3 regions of the Streptomyces sp. NPDC043685 genome follow, and region 1 is predicted to be linked to each of the others. Evidence: riboswitches for the same ligand, from Rfam matches in the RefSeq annotation. Region 1 holds a riboswitch; each other region holds the start of a gene.
What was found. A riboswitch is a leader RNA that binds a small molecule or an ion and turns the genes downstream of it on or off. The one in region 1 is predicted to bind cyclic di-AMP.
Positions count from the first base shown of each region.

Region 1 (4,712 bases):
CCCTGTCCGTGCGCACGGCCGGGCGCCGCGGCACCGAGTGGACCTTCGAGGGACACGACACCCAGGACGACGAGCTGCGGCTCCGGTTCCGCGACGACGGCCTGACCGTGACGCTGCACTACCGCATGCGTGCCTCGACGGACGTCGTCGAGCGCTGGGTGACCCTGGACAACCGGGGACCGGCACTGGAGCTGCTGCGCGCCGACTCCGCGACCTGGACGCTGCCCGACCGTGACGCCTGGCGGCTCTCCCAGCTGCACGGCCGATGGGGTGCCGAGTCCCGGCTGACGCGCTCGCCCCTCACCCACGGCGAGAAGGTCATCGGCAGCCGCCGCGGCCACACCTCCCACCAGCACCTGCCCTGGGTCGCCCTCGACACCGACGCCACCGAGGAGCACGGCGAGGTGTACGGCTGCGCCCTGGGCTGGTCCGGCTCCTGGCGGATCGCCGTCGCCCAGCTCCCCGACGCGCGCGTGCAGATCACCGGCGGCGCCGGCTACGACGACTCGGGCCTGCTGACGCTGGACGCGGGTGAGTCGTACACCACCCCCGTCTTCGCCGGGCTCTGGAGCGACGGCGGCTTCGGCGGGGCGAGCCGGGCCTGGCACGCCTACCAGCGCGCGTACGTGATCCCGGACGCCGGGCAGGACCGGCCGGTGCTGTTCAACTCCTGGGAGGCCACCGAGTTCGACATCTCCGAGGAGCAGCAGCGGGCGCTCGCCGAGCGGGCCGCCGCCATGGGCGTCGAGCTGTTCGTGGTCGACGACGGCTGGTTCGGGGCGCGCACCAGCGACCGGGCCGGGCTCGGCGACTGGACTCCCAACCCCGACCGCTTCCCGGGCGGGCTGAAGCCGCTCGCCGATCATGTGCGCGGACTCGGCATGCGGTTCGGCATCTGGGTCGAGCCCGAGATGGTCAACCCGGACAGCGATCTGTACCGCGCGCACCCCGACTGGGTGCAGTACCAAACAGGACGAAAGCGGACGGAGTTCCGCAATCAGCTCGTCCTCAACCTCGCGCGTGAGGATGTCCGGGAGTATCTGTGGGAGCAGCTCGACGGGCTCCTGTCCAGCGCGCCGATCGACTACGTGAAGTGGGACTTCAACCGCTGCTTCACCGATGCCGGCTGGCCCGACGACCCCTATCCGCAGCGGCTGTGGGTCGACCACGTGCGCGGCCTGTACGCCCTGCTGGACCGGCTGCGGGCCGCCCACCCGGGCGTGGCCTTCGAGTCCTGCTCGGGCGGCGGCGGCCGGATCGACCTCGGCGTACTGAGCCGCACGGACCAGGTGTGGACCTCCGACAACACCGACCCCCTGGACCGGCTCGCCATCCAGCACGGCTTCAGCCAGATCCATCCGGCCCGGGTCATGGCCGCCTGGGTCACCGACAGTCCGAACGCCATGCTCAACCACCGGGCCAGCTCGCTGCGGTTCCGGTTCGTCAGTGCCATGGCCGGGGTGCTCGGGGTCGGCGGCGACCTCACGAAGTGGACGGCCGAGGAGCTGGCCGAGGCGGCGGAGTGGGTCGGGCTCTACAAGGAGATCCGGCCCGTGGTGCAGCGCGGCGACCTGTACCGGCTGCGCCCCCCGGAGGGCGGGCTGAGCGCCGTGCAGTACGTCCTCGGCGAGGAGACCGTCGTACTCGCCTGGCTCCAGGCGCAGCGCTACGGCGAGCCCGTCCCGGCACTCCGGCTGCGCGGCCTCGACCCGGCGGCGGAGTACGAATGCCTCGAAACGGGCGAAGTTCACCGAGGTGCCCTGCTGCTCCATCACGGACTGCGGGTCGGCCTGGGCGGGGATCTCGACGCCACCGTCGTCCGTCTTAAGCGGAAGTAGCCCTTCTGTCCGAATAGGGCGCTTAGATAGTTAAGGGGATAACGTGCCCCGATCGTAAAGGAGATGAGGTCGGGGCGCGTGACCATCGTCATATTCGTGACGATGTGTTGTTGCCATGTTCACGTAATTCCGGCAATGCGCAGGGTTATTGAGCAAAGCGGGAGATCGGTAATCCACGCTCGGTGACGGCGGAATGTGTCGACGCGGTGAGGGAAACACCGTCGCGGGCAACCGCAAGCTTGTCCTATTGCGTCTTGGTCGCTTACGTTCCACACCAATCCGGACGGACGCCTAATCCTGCCGCCGCCCGGAGCCCCACACACTGACCCGACGTACGGCAGGAGCGGGGGACCCACAGGTAAGACGCCTGTTCCGGTTCCCGGAACGGCTTGGGGTTAAGCCACGCCTCGGCGCGGCCGGGCATCTCCAGCTCGCACCCGACAGCTCACCTCGCAGGCGACGGAGAGGAATTCGTCATGCCCGCGAAGGGTAAGCACCGCCGCCCCAAGACTCAGCGTTTCACCCGCTCCATCGCCGTCGCCGGAACCGGCGGGGCCGCCCTCGCCCTCCCGCTCATGGGGGCCGCCGGCGCCCACGCCGCCACCCCGCAGTCGGCTCCGGAAAAGGCCGTCCAGTCGGCCCCGGCCGCTCAGAAGAAGGCCGCCGAAAACGCCACCGGCTCCCGCGTCTACACCGTGAAGGCCGGCGACTACCTCGCGAAGATCGCGGCCGACCAGCACGTCAGCGGCGGCTGGAAGAAGCTCTACGCCGACAACCGTGACGCCGTCGGTTCCGACCCGTCGCTGATCCACCCGGGCCTGAAGCTGTCGATCGGCAAGAAGGCGGCGAGCGCGCCGAAGCCGTCCGCCCCCGCGACGCCCAAGGCCTCGGCCCCCGAGCAGTCCGCCGCCGACCCGGCGCCGAAGGCGGAGACCGCCGCCAAGCCGGCCGCCGCCCAGCCCGCCGCGCAGAGCAACTCCAGCGGCTACACCCTCCCGGTGGACGGCGCCACCATCGGCACCCCGTACCACATGTCCGGCAGCATGTGGTCCAGCGGCTACCACACCGGTGTCGACTTCGTCGTCCCGACCGGCACCTCCCTGAAGGCCGTCGGCGCGGGCACGGTCGTCTCCGCCGGCTGGGGCGGCGCCTACGGCAACCAGGTCGTCATCAAGCTCGCCGACGGCTTCTACGCCCAGTACGCCCACCTGTCCCAGCTGTCCGTCTCGGCCGGCCAGACCGTGACCGCCGGGCAGCAGGTCGGCCTGTCGGGCGCGACCGGCAACGTCACCGGACCGCACCTGCACTTCGAGATCCGCACCACGCCGGACTACGGCTCGGACGTGGACCCGGTCGCCTACCTGCGCTCGCACGGCGTCTCCGTCGGCTGACCGACCGCACGACCACCTGCCTGACACGCCTCCGAAGGCCGGACCCCGATCGATCCCGGGTCCGGCCTTCGGTGTGCGCGGGCCGACGTCGCATCAAGGGATCGACAGACGGCGGCAGTTGGGACAGAGTGATCCCATCCGGAGTGCAAGCGCTTTCCAGAGCCTTCCCGGCGGATCCCGAGGAGCTGTGTCCCGTGCCGACCACCCGCAGAGCGTTCGCGGCCCTGGCGGCCGGAGCCGCATACGCGGCCCTCTCGCCGACGGCGCCCGCGCAGGCCGCGCCCCGCCGCCGCCTCGTCGCCCGCGACGACTTCTGCCACGGCCTCGGGCAGTGGGTGACCGAACTCCAGGACGGCGGCACGGTCACCGCCTCCCGCGGCGTCCTGGAGATCGACGTGCCGAGCGGTGCCACCGTGTGGTTCAGGCGGCGGCTCGAAGGGCCGTACCTGCTCGAGTACACCGCGACCCCGGTCTCCGAGGGCGGGGCCAACGACCGGGTCTCGGACCTCAACAACTTCTGGAACGCGACCGACGTCCGCTCCCCGCACGACCTCTTCGCGACCCGGCGCGGCGGCGCCCTCGACGAGTACGACCACCTCACGACCTACTACGCGGGCTACGGCGCCAACTACAACACCACGACCCGGCTGCGCCGTTACGTCGGCGAGCCCGGCGTGCGGCCCCTGGTCCTCGACTACACCGAGCCGCTGCTGGCCGCGAACGAGCCGAACCGGGTCCGGATCGTCTCCGACGGCTCCACGGTCCAATGGTGGAACAACGGGCGGCTCGTCTTCGACCACACCGACCCGCAGCCCTACACGGGCGGGCACTTCGCCTTCCGGACCGTCTGGAGCCATTTCCGGATCAGCGGATTCCGGGTCTGGCGGTTCACCCCGAAACATCCCTGACAAGCGGTGTATTCCGGAGTTGGCGAACACTTTGGGAGTGGCTTATCTCACCGCCAGTCAACCCCTTCCTACGGTCGCGTAAGTCACATTCAAGGGTGAATCATGGACCGTTGTGGCAGACGATTCGAAGAGTGACAGCAGAGCAGTGATCGGGTCGTACGTGGCGCTGGGGGACAGCTTCACCGAGGGCGTCGGCGATCCCGGCCCCGACGGGGCATTCGTCGGCTGGGCCGACCGGTTCGCCGTCCTGCTCGCCGACCGCAGGCCCGAGGGCGACTTCCGGTACACCAATCTCGCCGTACGCGGGAAGCTCCTCGACCAGATCGTGGCGGACCAGGTTCCGCGGGCCGTCGACATGGCCCCGGACCTCGTCTCGTTCTGTGCCGGGGGAAATGACATCATCCGGCCCGGCACCGATCCCGACGAGGTGGCCGAGCGTTTCGAGCGTGCCCTGGTCCAGCTCATCGCCGTGTCCGGCACGGTGATGGTGACGACCGGGTTCGACACCCGTGGCGTGCCGGTGCTCAAGCACCTGCGCGGCAAGATCGCCACCTACAACGGCCATGTCCGGGCCA
Region 1 covers NZ_JBWKCH010000003.1:437,046-441,757, forward strand. The annotation lists gene AC0665_RS11185 (alpha-galactosidase) at 1-1,838, shown strand, start outside; cyclic di-AMP (ydaO/yuaA leader) riboswitch at 2,156-2,310, shown strand; gene AC0665_RS11190 (M23 family metallopeptidase) at 2,315-3,229, shown strand; gene AC0665_RS11195 (DUF6250 domain-containing protein) at 3,424-4,137, shown strand; gene AC0665_RS11200 (SGNH/GDSL hydrolase family protein) at 4,283-4,712, shown strand, end outside.

Region 2 (4,712 bases), on a different contig from region 1:
GGGCGGAGCCGTCCTCGGCCCCGCCCGGGTCGTCGAGCACCTGGTCAACGCGGCCCGGACGTTCATCTTCGACACCGGACTCGCCCCGGCCGCGGCGGGGGCGGCCCTGTCGGCCCTCCGGCTGCTGCGCCGGGAACCGGAACGGGCGGCGCGGGCCCGCGCGGTGGCGGCCGAACTGCACGCACGCCTGACCGCCGCGGGCCTTGAGGCGGTACGTCCGGACGCCGCGGTGGTCTCGGTGCGCGCGCCCTCCGCGGAGGACGCGGTGAACTGGGCGGCACGGTGCCGCGCGGCGGGCCTGGCCGTGGGGTGTTTCCGTCCTCCCTCCGTGCCCGACGGCATCTCACGGCTCAGGCTGACCGCTCGCGCCGACCTGACCGGTCAACAGATCGAAAGCGCGGTGCGGCTGATCGGCGAGACGCGGCCATGAGTCGGCGTGACACGGCCGTGCGTCGCACGATGAGGTATCGATCGAACGCGGTCAGATGCGGTCCATCCCGGCCGTGAACGCCGTCCAGCTCTCCGGCGAGAAGAGCAACGCGGGTCCGGCCGGGTCCTTGGAGTCGCGCACGGCGAGCAGTCCGGCCCACGGCGGGGCGTCCGGACGCGCGGTCTCGACGCAGTTGTTCGCGCCGGTGCTGTAGCTGCTGCGCAACCACCGCACACTGTGCAGTTCGCTGCTTGAGGGGACATGACGAGGCAGTGCACGCATGGTGCCTCCTTACGCGCCGGTGGCTGTCCCGGCGATGAAATCCAACGAGTCCTCGGGCGAAAGGGCGTGGATCTGAAGGGCGTTGAAGGCCTCCGTGTAGGCCTGGAGGTCTTCTTTCCGTTCGAGGTAGAGGCTACTCGTCAAGTGGTCGAGAACAACCACATCTAGATCAGAAGTGCTCGAAAATGAGAAGATAACGAAAGGGCCGGTGACGCCGATGTGCGCCCCGGCGGCGAACGGCAGGACCTGGAGGCGCACTTGGGGCAGCCGGGCGGCCTCGACCAGCCGCTCCAGCTGGCGGGTCATGACCCCGGGTCCGCCCACCTCCCGGCGCAGCACCGCCTCGTCCAGGACGGCGCTCAGTTCCAGCGGAGGGTCCGCGCGCAGCACGTCCTGCCGGGCCAGGCGCACCTCGACCAGCGCGTCGACCCGGTCCTCCGCGAGCCCCTCCACCGCCGCCCGCGTCACCGCGCGCGCGTACTCGGGCGTCTGGAGCAGGCCCGGGACCACCGTGGTCTCCAGCGTGCGCATCGTGCCGGCCTGCGACTCCAGGCTGATGAAGTCCCGGTAGGTCGGCGGCAGCACCCCGCGGTAGGCGTGCCACCAGTGATGACGTCCGTCGCTCGCGTCGCCGCCGGCCAACGCCAGCAGCAGGTCGCGCAGTTGGGTGTCGGCCACGCCGTAGGCGTCGAGGAGTAACCGCACATCGGCCGGTTTCACCCCGCTCGTGCCCGTCTCGATCCGGCTGACCTTGGACTGGTGCCAGCCCACCAGCCGGGCCGCCTCACCGCTCGTGAGCCCCGCAGAGGTGCGCAGCGCACGCAGTTCGGCGCCCAGTTTGCGGCGGCGTACCGCGGGACCGTGCTGCATGGGCTCCTCCTTACTCCTTCCGAGCCACCCAAATACGGTCTCGCGTCGCAGAGTTCACCGCTTCGAGCGACAGATATATGCATATCTTGGTGGATCGCCGTCCTTCACGGGCGTTCTGGTGGCAGTCTGGCGACGAAGCACCAGTCCGGGACCGTACTCGAACCATCCGCTCCGTGTCGGACCGCGGTCCCGTGGGAAAGGGACGACGTCGCCATGGCAGACCATTTGGAAGCATCCGTCACTCTGCCGAGCGATCCCGCCTCGGTCTTCGCAGCGCGTGCCTATGTCGTGGACACGCTGGCGGAGTGGGGCCTGCCGGCGGGCACGGAAGTGTCCGACACCGTCCGGATCATCGTCTCCGAACTCGCCACCAACGCCGTCCAGCACACCTTCGGCCAGTCGCCCACGTTCACCGTGGACGTCGCACTCGAGCGCGACGAACAGCTGCGCATCGGCGTCACGGACAGCCACCCGCGCTTCCCCAGACGCCTGCCGGCCGCCGTGCAGCAGGACAACGGCCGAGGACTGGTCATCATCCGCTGGCTGACCGCGGAGTGCGGCGGCCGGCTCCGCATCCGCCCCACCCGCGAGGGCGGCAAGACCATCTCGGTCGAGCTCCCGTGGGCCGTCCCGGTCCGGCCGGCGACCACGGCCCGGCAGGAGCCGTAGCTCCCCCCGCGCGCGCCCCGGCCCGCGCGACCGTCACCGCTGCCGCGCCGACGCCTCCCGGTGCGCAGCCGCTCCCCGGAGCCCTGACGGCTGCCTGACGGTGTGCCGCAGCGGTGCGGGGATCCCGCCGACGTCCTCCCGCTCCGGCTCCTGCCCGGCGGCCTCCGCGGCGCCCTCCGCCCCGTTCCGCAGCCCTGCCCGCCGTGCCAGCCGCGGCAGCACCCCCCACAGGCCGACGCAGACCAGGAACGTCGCGACGCCCGCCGCGACGCTTCGAGGACCTCGGCACGGTCCAGCGCGTCACCAGCGCGAGGTGCAGGCGAGCGAGAGCAGGAAGGCGAAGAGGATCTGTACGCCCGTCCGGGTGATCCGCAGTTCCTGGAGCAGCTCGACGACGTCGCGGCCGGCGCGTTGCAGCGGAGTCTCGTTGCGCGCGGTGCAGGGACGGTGCTCGGCCAAGGGGTGACGGGTGTCCCTGGGAGCCCGTGTCAAGCGCCGGCGTGCGGCGGCGCGTCAGGACGCCACCGCACGCCGGGTGGATCACTTCACGCGCCCGTACCAGACGCTCTTGGTCCAGATCTTCTGGAGCCGCACCACGTCCCCGCTCTTCGGGGAGTGCCAGAGCTTGTTCTTACCCGCGTAGATACCGACGTGGTACACGTTGCTGCCCGAGTGGAAGAACACCAGGTCTCCCGCCTTGCGGTTCTTGGCGGAGATGTGGCGGGTCTTGTTGTACTGCTGGGCAGCCGTGCGGGGGAGCTTCTTGCCGGCCTTCTTGAACGAGTAGAGCGTGAGCCCGGAGCAGTCGAACCGGTGCGGACCGGTGGCCCCGTACTTGTAAGGTGCACCCTTCTTCGAGGCCGCGATCTGGAGTGCCTTGGTCGCCGGCGTGGCTGCCGCGGCGTCGGAGGCGAAGCCGGGCGCCACTATCGAACCGCCGACGGCGGCGATGGTGAGCGCCGAGGCCGTGCCGGCCCGGGCCATGAGCGACGGGACACGATTGAGCGCAGTCATGCGCAACCCTTCGTCAGCCGCCTGTGAAGGATGACCTGTCGGATTCGGGCTGGCGAAGTTGCCCGGCCGCTGACGCGGCTTCACCCCAAGGGCTGCTCGGCTCCGGTCATGGCGTGACCGTGTCGGCGACCCGTCGTGCTTGGGTCCTCCACTCCTGCCGATCCACTCCTGTCGACCGGTCATCCGGGCGGCGGCAGGACTCGGCGTCCGCCCGGATCGCCCCGCCACAGCGGCGGGGGCTTGTCGTCAGACAGGGATCTTGGCTCATGCCTGTCCGGATTTCCCAACGGAACCGGGGATTTGTGTTGTTACTCACCACTCGCCCGTTCGGGTGGACACGTGTGCGTTCGAGCCACTGTCCACGGGTTCGCGGAGCGCCGGACCAGCGATGGAATAACCCATTCCGTCCCCTGGCCACGCGCGTTGCGCAACCGGGGCGGTCTCGAAATCGGTCTCCCGTCTACTCCGAACAGGGGTACGTCATTTGGTCCGTTTCGACTCAGCTCCGGACGCCTCTCAGTCGGATCGGGCGTCCGGGATCGACGGCTTCGCGTCAACTGGCGGACTCCGGCGGGAGGCTGAGCCGTGCCGTGCGCCGCTCGCCGTCCAGCACCCGCAGGGCCCGGGCCAGCGTGCGGGCGTGCAGCTCTCTCTCGCCCCGCTGGTGCATCAGGGCCAGTGCGTCCCGCAGGGCGGTGGCCTTGCCGACCAGGGCCTGGGCGGCGCGCAGACCGCGGTAGGTGTCGCCGTCCTGCGCGGGGTTGATACGACCCAGCAGGTCGACGACCTCGAGGTAACGGTCGATCAATTCCGCCTCGGCGCGTGTCAGGGCGGGCAGCGGCGGCAGTTCGGGCGGGAGCACCGGGACCTCACCGTCCGGCCGGCGGGACCGGGATGGCCTTGCGGCTGGGGATGATCCCGTCCACCAGGCCGTACTCCACCGCTTCCTGGGCGGTGAGGGTCTTCTCCCGTTCGATGTCCGTGCTCACCTGCTCCTGGCTGCGGCCCGTGTGCCGCGCGAGCATCTCCTCCATGCGGAGCCGGATGCGCGTCAACTCGTCGGCCTGGATCGCCAGATCGCTCGCCTGACCCCGGGCCGGCTCGGGCAGGGCGGGCTGACGGATCACCACGCGCGCGTCGGGCAACGCGAATCGCTTGCCGGGGGTGCCTCCCGCCAGCAGCACCGAGGAGACGGCGCCGGCCCGGCCCAGGCAGATCGTCTCCACGTCGCAGGAGACGTACCGCATCGTGTCGTAGACGGCCGCCATCGCGTGGAAGCTGCCGCCGGGGGAGTTGATGTAGAGCGAGATGTCGCGGTCCGGGGACCGGTACTCCAGATGTATGAACTGGGCCATCACGTCGTTCGCCGAGGTCTCGTCCAGGGGCGCTCCGAGGAAGACGATCCGCTCCTCCAGGAGCTTGGAGTACGGGTCCATCGTCCGGTGTC
Region 2 covers NZ_JBWKCH010000005.1:597,637-602,348, reverse strand. The annotation lists gene AC0665_RS19645 (8-amino-7-oxononanoate synthase) at 1-430, shown strand, start outside; gene AC0665_RS19640 (DUF397 domain-containing protein) at 482-712, opposite strand; gene AC0665_RS19635 (helix-turn-helix domain-containing protein) at 722-1,582, opposite strand; gene AC0665_RS19630 (ATP-binding protein) at 1,796-2,251, shown strand; partial or broken gene AC0665_RS19625 (DUF6328 family protein) at 2,555-2,710, opposite strand; gene AC0665_RS19620 (C40 family peptidase) at 2,792-3,265, opposite strand; cyclic di-AMP (ydaO/yuaA leader) riboswitch at 3,269-3,403, opposite strand; gene AC0665_RS19615 (hypothetical protein) at 3,819-4,127, opposite strand; gene AC0665_RS19610 (ATP-dependent Clp protease proteolytic subunit) at 4,135-4,712, opposite strand, start outside.
Region 2: linked by a shared signal. The riboswitch ahead of AC0665_RS19620 (C40 family peptidase) and the one ahead of AC0665_RS11190 (M23 family metallopeptidase) in region 1 are both predicted to bind cyclic di-AMP.

Region 3 (4,712 bases), on a different contig from region 1:
TGGCCCAGCCGGACCAGGCCGCGCAGGACCTTCAGATGCCCCTCGGTGCGGCGCTGGGCGGCCCGTGCGGCGCCGAGCGGCTCCAGCAGCAGCCGCATCTCCAGCAGGTCGGCGGCCTCCTGCTCGGTGGGTTCGGCCACGCACGCGCCCGCGTGCCGCCGGGTCACCACGAAGCCCTCGGCCTCCAGGGTGCGCAGCGCCTCCCGCACGGGGACCCGCGAGACGCCGTAGCGGCGCGCGAGGAGTTCTTCGGTGAGCCGGCTGCCGCGCGCGTGGACACCGGCGACGATGTCGTCCCGGATGGCCGTGCACACCGAGTGCGCGGGAATACGCATGACCGACCTCCGCTTAATCCCCGTGAAACGCCGGCGAGCGGCGCGTGTTCCGTGACTCTATTGCAATGAGCGGGAATTTCCGACGGCAAGCGGGAATCCATGAATATTTTTTGGACAGTCCGCCGGCGTGAACGCCGAAAGCCCCGGCTCGGGGAGCCGGGGCTTCGGGGAGTGCGATGAGGTGCCGGTCAGACGTTCACGCCGTGCGAGCGCAGGTAGGCGACCGGGTCGATGTCCGAGCCGTACTCGGGGCTCGTGCGGGCCTCGAAGTGCAGGTGCGGACCGGTGACGTTGCCGGTCGCGCCGGACAGGCCGATCTGCTGGCCCGGGGTGACCTGCTGGCCGACCGAGACGCCGATCGAGGACAGGTGGCCGTACTGCGTGTACGTCCCGTCGTGCATCTTGATCACGATCTGGTTGCCGTAGGAGCCGCCCCAGCCGGCCTCGACGACGGTGCCCGCGCCGACCGCGTGGACGGAGGTGCCGGTGGCGGCGTGGAAGTCGACGCCGGTGTGGCTGCCGGAGGACCACAGGCCGCTGCTCGCCTTGTAGCCGGTGGAGACGTACGAGCCGGAGATCGGGGCCACGAAGGCGTTGAGGCGCTTGCGCTCGGCCTCGCGGGCGGCGCGCTCCTTGGCCTCACGGGCCTTCTCGGCGGCTTCCTTGGCCTCCTGGGCGGCCTCGGCGGCACGCTTGCGGGCGGCCTCCTCGGCCTTCTGCTTGGCGGCGGCCTCCTCGGCGGCCTGCTGCTGCGCGATGGCCTGGGCGTCGATCTGCTGGGCCACGGTGTCGCCCATGGTGACGACCGGGGTGAGCCCCGTCTGCTCGGCGGTGGGCTCGGCGGCGAAGGCCGCGGGGGCCGCCACGGTGCCAATCACGCCGGTGGTGGCGAGGGCCGCGACGCCCGCCGCGCGGGCGGTGCCGCGCTGGATCCTGCTGGGACGACGGTGCTTGCCGGTGGCGCGAGTGAACGCCATGAAGTGGCTGGTCCTTTCCTTCCCTCTCGCCTACCGGGTTAGCTGACGGGTTCGGAGCAGGAAGGTCTCCTACGGACTCCCTCGCCACTGGCGCGGGCGTCCGATTCACCCCAGGGACTGCGATGGGTCCCCGGCTCCCCTGGCTCGCGCCGTACGGGGACTCGGCGATGACTGTCCGGTGCCGCGGGTGCGGCGCACTGCCTGACGAACAGCCCGGATGACGCTAAGCGGCGTCACTTTCAATTCCCAAATGAATCCCGGCTTTTGTAGCGCATCCCACAGGGCAGACAGGCAACCTCCGTATCAATTCGGGCATAAAGGGGCCCTGGCGCCTTCGAAGACGGCCAGGGCCCCTGAGCGTGTGCCGCTACTCGGCGGCGACGACGGTGACTTCGCCGATGCCGAGGGCCTCGACGGGTGCCTTGATCTGCGCCGCGTCACCGACGAGAACGGTCACCAGACGGTCCACCGGGAAGGCGCTCACGGCCGCCGCGGTGGCCTCCACGGTGCCGGTGGCCGCGAGCTGCCGGTACAGGGTGGCCTGGTAGTCGTCGGGCAGGTGCTGCTCGACCTGGTCGGCCAGCGTGCTCGCGACGGCCGCCGCCGTCTCGTACTTCAGCGGCGCCACGCCCACCAGGTTCTGCACGGCGACGTCCCGCTCGGCGTCGGTCAGCCCCTCGGCGGCGAGGGTGCGCAGCACCGTCCAGAGGTCCTCCAGGGCGGGGCCGGTGTTGGGCGTGTCCACGGAACCGCTGATGGCGAGCATCGCGGCACCGGTGCCGTCCGGCGCGGACCTGAGGACCTGGCCGAACGCCCGCACGCCGTAGGTGTAGCCCTTCTCCTCGCGCAGGACGCGGTCCAGGCGGGAGGTGAGGGTGCCGCCGAGGCAGTACGTGCCGAGCACCTGCGCAGGCCACACGCGGTCGTGCCGGTCCGGGCCGATACGGCCGATCAGCAACTGCGTCTGGACGGCGCCCGGGCGGTCCACGATGACGACCCGGCCGGTGTCGTCGGCGGTCACCGGCGGCACCGGGCGCGGCTCGGCCGAGGAGCCCGTCCAGGCGCCCAGGGTCTCCCCGAGCAGGGCGTCGAGGTCGATGCCGGTCAGGTCGCCGACGACCACCACGGTGGCCGTGGCGGGGCGGACGTGCTTCTCGTAGAAGCCGCGCACGGCCGCGGAGTCGATCGATGCGACCGTCTCCTCGGTGCCCTGCCGGGGCCGCGACATGCGCGAGCCCGCCGGGAACAGCTCCCTGGAGAGCTCCTTGGCGGCGCGCCGTGAGGGGTTGGCCAGCTCGTGCGGGATCTCGTCGAGGCGGTTGCGGACCAGCCGCTCGACCTCGCTGTCGGCGAACGCGGGCGCCCTCAGGGCGTCGGCGATCAGGTTCAGTCCCTTGGCGAGCCGGGAGGCGGGCACCTCCAGGCTGAGCCGGACGCCCGGGTGGTCGGCGTGGGCGTCGAGGGTGGCTCCGGCGCGCTCCAGCTCGGCGGCGAACTCCTCGGCGGAGTGCTTGTCGGTGCCCTCGGAGAAGGCCCGGGCCATGATCGTGGCCACACCGTCGAGGCCGGCCGGCTCGGCTTCCAGGGGGGCGTCCAGCAGCACCTCCACCGCGACGACCTGCTGGCCGGGGCGGTGGCAGCGCAGCACCGTCAGGCCGTTGCCGAGCGTGCCGCGCTCGGGGGCCGGGAAGGCCCAGGGGCGGGCCTCGCCCGCCTGCGGCCGGGGGTGGAAGTCCATCGTGGCGAGCTCGGTCACTTGGCCGCCTCCTCGTTCTCGTCGCCGGCCGCGGCTGCGGTCTCGTCGGTCTCGTCGGCGACGGGCTCGTAGACGAGCACCGCGCGGTTGTCGGGGCGCAGGCGGGCCTTGGCGGCCTCCTGGACCTCCTCCGCCGTGATCTCCAGGACGCGGTTGACCGCCGTCAGGGCGAGCTGCGGGTCGCCGAACAGCACGGCGTACCGGCACAGTTCGTCGGCGCGGCCCGCGACCGTGCCGAGGCGGTCCAGCCACTCGCGCTCCAACTGGGCCTGGGCGCGCTCCATCTCCTCGGCCGTGGGACCCTCCTCGGCGAACCGGGCGAGCTCCTCGTCGATGGCGCTCTCGATGACCGGGACCTCCACGTCACCGGACGTCTTCACGTCCAGCCACCCCAGGGAGGGCGCCCCGGCGAGCCGCAGCAGGCCGAATCCGGCCGCCACGGCCGTACGGTCGCGCCGCACCAGGCGGTTGTAGAGGCGGGAGGACTCGCCGCCGCCGAGGACGGTGAGGGCCAGGTCGGCCGCGTCGCATTCGCGCGTGCCGTCGTGGGGCAGCCGGTAGGCGGCCATCAGCGCACGCGCGGGGACGTCCTCCTCGACGACCTCGCGCAGCTGCTCGCCGATGATCTCCGGCAGCGAGCCGTCGCGCGGGGCGGGCTTGCCGTCGTGACCGGGGATGGAGCCGAAGTACTTCTCGACCCAGGCCAGCGTCTGCTCGGGGTCGATGTCGCCGACCACGGACAGCACGGCGTTGTTCGGCGCGTAGTACGTGCGGAAGAACGCGCGCGCGTCCTCCAGCGTCGCCGCGTCCAGGTCGGCCATCGAGCCGATCGGGGTGTGGTGGTAGGGGTGGCCCTCCGGGTAGGCGAGGGCGGTCAGCTTCTCGAAGGCCGTGCCGTAGGGGACGTTGTCGTAGCGCTGGCGGCGCTCGTTCTTGACGACGTCCCGCTGGTTCTCCATCGACTCGTCGTCGAGCGCGGTCAGCAGGGAGCCCATCCGGTCGGCCTCCAGCCAGAGGGCGAGCTCCAGCTGGTGGGCGGGCATGGTCTCGAAGTAGTTGGTCCGCTCGAAGCTGGTCGTGCCGTTCAGCGAACCGCCCGCGCCCTGGACCAGCTCGAAGTGGCCGTTGCCCTTGACCTGGGCGGATCCCTGGAACATCAAGTGCTCGAAAAGGTGAGCCAGGCCGGTACGCCCCTTGACTTCGTGGCGTGAGCCGACGTCGTACCAGAGGCACACCGCCGCGACCGGGGTCAGGTGGTCCTCGGAGAGCACCACGCGCAGGCCGTTGGCCAGGCGGTGCTCGGTCGCTGTCAGGCCTCCGGAGCCTGCCTGGGCTGTGGCCGTGTGACCCATGGGCATGTACGTCCCTTCGCTCGCTGAGCGGTTGTTCAGACCGCGGATTCCTGCCGGTCCTGCCACTGTATGCAAGCGCGCGAAGCCCTGGTGAAGTTCCCGGGGGCGACCTCGGTCCGCGTGCGGAGGCGCCGCTTGCCCCGGGCCCTGGTCCCGCTTGTCAGTGCGGCGGTCCACAATGGTCCGCGTCAGATCTGGATCGCAGCAGCAAGGAGCCGGCAGCGATGGCCCGCCGCAGCACGAAGACCCCGCCGCCCGACGACTCGTACGAGGAGCGGATCCTCGACATCGA
Region 3 covers NZ_JBWKCH010000006.1:114,382-119,093, reverse strand. The annotation lists gene AC0665_RS20720 (GntR family transcriptional regulator) at 1-335, opposite strand, end outside; gene AC0665_RS20715 (M23 family metallopeptidase) at 524-1,312, opposite strand; cyclic di-AMP (ydaO/yuaA leader) riboswitch at 1,325-1,489, opposite strand; gene AC0665_RS20710 (M16 family metallopeptidase) at 1,680-3,068, opposite strand; gene AC0665_RS20705 (M16 family metallopeptidase) at 3,065-4,426, opposite strand; gene AC0665_RS20700 (DNA gyrase/topoisomerase IV subunit A) at 4,645-4,712, shown strand, end outside.
Region 3: linked by a shared signal. The riboswitch ahead of AC0665_RS20715 (M23 family metallopeptidase) and the one ahead of AC0665_RS11190 (M23 family metallopeptidase) in region 1 are both predicted to bind cyclic di-AMP.